2 regions of the Clostridium sp. CM038 genome follow, and region 2 is predicted to be linked to the other one. Evidence: a T-box and tRNA genes for the amino acid it is inferred to sense, from the RefSeq annotation. Region 2 holds a T-box; the other holds one or more tRNA genes.
The links. A T-box is a leader RNA that pairs with one kind of tRNA and senses whether it is charged. The one in region 2 lies ahead of pheS (phenylalanine--tRNA ligase subunit alpha), so its partner is inferred to be a tRNA-Phe.
Positions count from the first base shown of each region.

Region 1 (3,406 bases), 1.1 Mb from region 2:
TAGCTAAAATATCCATACCACCTGTAGATCCTTCATTAGAAAAAACAATTCCAGTCCCTATACCTGAAAGTATCCCGCCATATATACAGTAAAGAAGTCTATAAGACTCTTCAACAGGAGCAAGAACATTATTTAAAGATGAGGTAAGCATTAAACAAACCGATAGCGAAATGGTCCCCAATATCGTAAATGCAGTAAATTTCTTATTTATTTTTAATATACTTAATATAAGAAGTGGAATATTAAATATCAATAATGTAATACCCATTGGAAGATTGAAAATATACTGTAACATTAGCCCTATTCCTGAAAGCCCTCCACTAAGAAGCTTATTTGGAATTATAAATAAATTTATTGCAACCGCTAAAATAAAAGTGCCTAAAATAATAAGAACTATTTTCTTAAATAAATCTTTAAAATCAGTGCTAGATACCTTTTTCATAAACTATCTCCTTGTCTTTCTCTGAAATACAAAACAGCTATTAATTGGTTTGTACCATATATTTTTGTATCTTCTTCTATTATTATATACCATTTAACACTTAAAACAAGCAGAAGTACCATCCTATATTTTTATAGTTTATACAATGAAAATAACAACTTATTTTATGAAAATAAATGCATTTATGTTACACTTAATTGAGGTGATTTTATGAATAATTTAGTAAATGATTGGAACGAGCTCTTATTAGAAGAATCTAATAAAGATTATTATTTAAAATTAAGATATTTTTTAAAAGAAGAATATGAAAAGGCGCAAATATATCCTGAAGTGCAGGATATATTTAATTCACTTAAATATACGGCATATAATGATGTAAAAATTGTTATACTTGGTCAAGATCCTTACCATGGACCTAGCCAAGCTCACGGTTTAAGTTTTTCTGTAAAAACAAATGTACCCATTCCCCCTTCTTTATTAAATATATATAAGGAATTAAATAATGATGTAGGCTGTTATATTCCTAATCACGGTTATTTAAAGAAATGGGCTGATCAGGGTGTTCTGCTCTTAAATACCGTTCTTACTGTTAGATCCGGAGAGGCTAATTCACATAAAAATAAAGGTTGGGAACATTTTACGGACAAAATCATTGCTTTATTAAACGACAAAACAGAGCCTATAGTTTTTATTTTATGGGGGAACAATGCTCAGACAAAACAATCTCTTGTAACAAATCCAATACACTACATAATAAAGTCTGTTCACCCAAGCCCATTATCCGCATATAGAGGTTTTTTTAATAGTAAACCTTTTTCTGATGCTAATAATTTTTTAACTTCGGTAGGCGAAAAAAACATCGATTGGCAAATTGAAAATTTATAAATATATCACTCCAACTAAAAAAAACGTCTTAGAATTATCTAAGACGTTTTTGGTGGCTAGACCAGGAATCGAACCAGGGACACGAGGATTTTCAGTCCTCTGCTCTACCGACTGAGCTATCCAGCCACATTACCTGGCGACAACCTACTCTTCCACAAGGTCACCCCTGCAGTACCATCGGCGCATTGAAGCTTAACCTTCGTGTTCGGTATGGGAACGGGTGTTACCTTCATGCCATAATCACCAGATTGAGAATATAAATATTCTCTGAAAATTGCACAGTGAATTAGTCTTTTCGCTCACGCTCAAAGCCTCGCTTCTTTCTTACGAAAGAAGTATATCGCATTACTTTTAATTATATATTTAGGTCAAGCCCTCGACTTATTAGTATTAGTCAGCTGAACATGTTACCATGCTTACACCTCTAACCTATCAACCTGGTGGTCTTCCAGGAGTCTTACTAACATCGCACTTACGTGCGAGTTATGGGAAATCTCATCTCAGGGTGGGCTTCACGCTTAGATGCTTTCAGCGTTTATCCCTTCCAAACATAGCTACCCAGCGATGCCACTGGCGTGACAACTGGTGCACCAGAGGTTTGTCCATCCCGGTCCTCTCGTACTAAGGACAGCTCCCTTCAAATTTCCTACGCCCGCGACGGATAGGGACCGAACTGTCTCACGACGTTCTGAACCCAGCTCGCGTGCCGCTTTAATGGGCGAACAGCCCAACCCTTGGGACCTACTTCAGCCCCAGGATGCGACGAGCCGACATCGAGGTGCCAAACCTCCCCGTCGATGTGGACTCTTGGGGGAGATCAGCCTGTTATCCCCGAGGTAGCTTTTATCCGTTGAGCGATGGCCCTCCCACGAGGTACCACCGGATCACTAAGCCCGACTTTCGTCCCTGCTCCACTTGTAAGTGTCGCAGTCAGGCTCCCTTCTGCCTTTGCACTCTTCGCGCGATTTCCAACCGCGCTGAGGGAACCTTTGGGCGCCTCCGTTACTTTTTTGGAGGCGACCGCCCCAGTCAAACTGCCCACCTAACAATGTCCTGTGACCAGATTCATGGCCTCCAGTTAGAACCTCAGTACTGTCAGGGTGGTATCCCAAGGATGACTCCACACAGGCTGACGCCCATGTTTCTCAGTCTCCCACCTATCCTGTACAGACAATACCGAAATTCAATGCTAAGCTACAGTAAAGCTCTACGGGGTCTTTCCGTCCAATCGCGGGTAGCAAGCATCTTCACTTGCACTACAATTTCGCCGGATGTGTTGTTGAGACAGTGCCCAAATCATTACGCCATTCGTGCGGGTCGGAACTTACCCGACAAGGAATTTCGCTACCTTAGGACCGTTATAGTTACGGCCGCCGTTTACTGGGGCTTAAGTTCATACCTTCGCTTGCGCTAAGTAATCCCCTTAACCTTCCAGCACCGGGCAGGCGTCAGCCCCTATACATCAGCTTTCGCTTTAGCAGAGACCTGTGTTTTTGCTAAACAGTTGCTTGGGCCTATTCTCTGCGACCTACTTACGTAGGCACCCCTTCTCCCGAAGTTACGGGGTCAATTTGCCGAGTTCCTTAACAACAATTCTTCCGATGGTCTTAGGATTCTCTCCTCACCTACCTGTGTCGGTTTGCGGTACGGGCACCAATATCCTCGATAGAGACTTTTCTTGGCAGCGTGGAATCAGATACTTCAGGAATAAATTCCCTTCCCCATCACATCTCAGCGTTAAGAGCAAACGGATTTGCCTGTCTGCTCCGCCTAAATGCTTAGACACACATCCAATAGTGTGCACATCTTATCCTCCTGCGTCATCCCATTTCTAATAACGTCCATTGGTGGTATCGGAATATCAACCGATTGTCCATCACCTACGCCTTTCGGCCTCGGCTTAGGTCCCGACTAACCCTGAGAGGACGAGCCTTCCTCAGGAAACCTTAGGTTTTCGACCGTTAAGATTCTCACTTAACTCTCGCTACTCATGCCAACATTCTCACTTCTGTACCGTCCACCACTCCTTACGGTATGACTTCAGCCAGTACAGAAAGCTCCTCTACCGCGTACACAATT
Region 1 is NZ_CM143651.1:4,089,717-4,093,122, reverse strand. It holds gene ACWJKS_RS19035 (YitT family protein) at 1-442, opposite strand, end outside; gene ACWJKS_RS19030 (uracil-DNA glycosylase) at 653-1,327, shown strand; tRNA gene ACWJKS_RS19025 (tRNA-Phe) at 1,378-1,453, opposite strand; rRNA gene rrf (5S ribosomal RNA) at 1,459-1,575, opposite strand; rRNA gene ACWJKS_RS19015 (23S ribosomal RNA) at 1,692-3,406, opposite strand, start outside.
Region 1: it encodes a tRNA-Phe, which carries the amino acid that the T-box ahead of pheS (phenylalanine--tRNA ligase subunit alpha) is inferred to sense. The anticodon was not compared.

Region 2 (3,406 bases):
CTGCTGTAACGATTTGTGTCGGCTCGTCTAATCCTATATTTACTTGACATATAACTAATTTCTCAGCATCCGGATGTTTTTCTATTTTTATTATTTTCCCTGTAACAACCTTCTCAATTTCAGCACCTGATATAATAACCTCTTCTACTTTTGAACCAGACATGGTTAACTTATCTCCAAGCACCTTTGGTGAAATATCTATATCTACATAATCTTTAAGCCATTTAACTGGAACTTTCATTTTATATCCTCCTAGAATTTGTATAGTATTAAATCATCTTCTGCGAAGCTGCATTATTATTTATATTTTAGAATTGTTTTAAAAATCTCATATCACTTTCATAAAGTGCTCTAATATCGTCTATTCCGTATTTTAACATTGTAATTCTATCAAGGCCAAACCCGAAAGCAAATCCGCTATAAACTTCTGGATCAATCCCACAATTTCTTAAAACGTCCGGATGAACCATGCCACAACCTAAAAGTTCTATCCAGCCGCTACCGCCGCAAACCTTGCACCCTTTACCATTGCACACAAAGCAAGTGGCATCCATCTCAGCTGATGGCTCTGTAAAAGGAAAATGATGTGGTCTAAACTTTGTTTCCATTTCGTCCCCGAACATTTTTTGCGTAAATAATTCTAGCGTCCCTTTTAAATCAGCAAAGGTAATTCCCTTATCTACTATAAGCCCTTCAATTTGATAAAATATTGGTGAATGAGTAGCATCTGCTGCATCGGATCTATAAACTTTACCTGGCGCTATCATTTTTATAGGCGGTTTCTGAAGCTCCATAGTTCTTATTTGTATTGGTGAAGTTTGGGTTCTTAAAACTATATTATCATTTATGTAAAAAGTATCTTGTTCACCTCTTGCCGGATGATTTTTAGGTATGTTTAATGCCTCAAAGTTATAATAATCTCTTTCTACCTCAGGGCCCTCTTCAATAACAAATCCCATAGATAAAAATATTTCATTAACTTTTTCAAGTGTTAACTCTAACGGATGTCTTTTACCTACTGTTTGTTTTTTCCCTGGCATAGATATATCTATAACTTCACTTTTTAGCTTCATTTCTTTTTCATTGTTTTTTAATGTATCTGAAGCTTTATCTATAAGTGTCTCTATATCCTCTCTTACTTTATTTGCTAATTTTCCAACAATTGGTCTTTCTTCATTTGATAACTGTCCCATGCCTCTTAATATTTGCGTCAATTCACCTTTTTTGCCCAAATATTTAACTCTGATATTTTCTAATTCTGTTTTAATAGCAGCTCCTTTTAATTCTTCTAAAACTGCAGCTTTTATCGTTTCTAACTTTTCTTTCATAATGAATGCTCCTCTCATATTTTGATAATTCTTTATAAAACAAAAAAAACCATCCCCAATAAAGGGACGGAAAATCCGCGTTACCACCCTAATTGACTAAAAACAGTCCTCTTAGATAAATTTATCGGTTTTACCCGCTATCGGCTACTTTTTTTCACCATTAGAACTCTGGAGTGAACTTGGATATAAAAATTTCTTAATGAAGCTCTCAGTCTAAGGCTTCTTATCCCTGTAAGTATCTTTATATTTACTTTCTCCGTCACAGTTTATTATTAATTTATGGTAGTATACAAAATATTATAACCACAACTACAAAAAAATTCAACTATGAATTTAAAAATCATATATTATTTTTCTGTCTTACGACTTCATACATCATAATTGATGCAGCTACAGCTGCATTTAAAGATTCTGCACCACCAGGCATGGGAATTTTAATTTTCAAATCACATATCTCATAAACTTCGGCGCTTATTCCATTTCCTTCATTTCCAACTGATATAATAACTTTCTCTCTAAGGTCTACATTATAGAAGTTTTTATCAGTATCCAATGAACTAGTAACTAGCTTAAATCCAGCGCTCCTAAGCTTTTGCACCACCGATAGATCACTATCGCAAATAACGGGTATTTTAAAAATAGAACCCATTGTGGATCTTAAAGTTTTTTCATTATAGATATCTACAGTTCCTTTTGTAATTATAACTCCTAGTGCTCCCGCCGCATGAGCTGTTCTAATTATAGTTCCCATATTACCTGGATCTTGTATTTTATCAGCTAACATATAGAAGCCATGATCATATTTAATCTCTACCGGTTTATTTCTAACTGTAGCAATAATACCTTGCGGATTATCCGTATCGCAAATACTTTTAAATAAACTGTCACTAACACTATAAACTTTAGTATTCTTCTGTAGCTTGTTTTTCATACAAGAGTTTTCATATTTTGAATCTCCTCTAGCACTTATAAAAATGTGCACCACTTCAAAATCAGAATCCAAAGCTTCTTCTACAAATCTGAAACCTTCAACTAAAAACATATTACTGTCTTTCCTATATTTCTTTTCTTTTAACTTTTTGATATCTTTAATCAATAAATTATCCTTACTTTGAATATGTTCCAAACTGAATGCTCCTTATTTAACTAGATTTTCCAACTTATTTAATTCTTCAATATTACCTATTGCAACAATAATATCACCTGGTTCAACAATATTATCAGCTGCTGGAGCAACATCAATATCATTGTTTCTTTTTATAGCCATTACATTTATACCATATTGAGCTCTTATATTTAATTCTCCCAGGGTTTTATTATGCCATTCTTCAGGACTAATAACTTCAGCTATACTATAATCAGGAGATAATTCAATATAATCTAATATATTTGATGATACTAAATTATGAGCAACGCGTACACCCATATCTCTTTCTGGAAAAACTACTCTGTCTGCACCTATTTTATATAATACTTTAGCATGCAGGGCATTAGTCGCTTTTGTTATCACATATTTTACTCCTAATTCTTTAACTAAGAGTGTTGCCAAAATGCTAGATTGGATATTAGAACCTATACTAATGACTGCACAATCAAAATTACGAATTCCAAGAGCCCTTAAGCTATTTTCATCATTCGCATCAGCTTGAACTGCATGAGTTACATTATCCGAAATATTTTGAACTACATCTTCATCAAAATCAACTGCTAATACATCATTTCCCAAAGAATATAATGTTTCAGCAACGGATTCTCCAAATCTTCCGAGACCTATAACGATAAACTGTTTTTTACTCATTAACCCCACCCCTATCCAATTAAAATTTTGCCTTCTGGGTATTTTATATTTCCCGATTTACTTTTTTTATTTTTAGCTAATGCTAGTATTATAGTAAGTGGTCCCACTCTCCCTGCATACATGGTAAGTAAGATTATTACCTTTCCTACAAATGTTAATTTTGTAGTTAATCCGAGTGTTAATCCAACTGTAGCAAATGCTGAAGTAGCCTCATACAAAAAGTATTCAAAAGGAATATTCGGGCTCTGTGTAATAGATAATATCATGGTAACTGATATAA
Region 2 is NZ_CM143651.1:3,025,233-3,028,638, forward strand. It holds gene pheT (phenylalanine--tRNA ligase subunit beta) at 1-241, opposite strand, end outside; gene pheS (phenylalanine--tRNA ligase subunit alpha) at 309-1,328, opposite strand; T-box leader at 1,388-1,600, opposite strand; gene ACWJKS_RS13865 (TrmH family RNA methyltransferase) at 1,669-2,454, opposite strand; gene ACWJKS_RS13870 (potassium channel family protein) at 2,467-3,126, opposite strand; gene ACWJKS_RS13875 (TrkH family potassium uptake protein) at 3,138-3,406, opposite strand, start outside.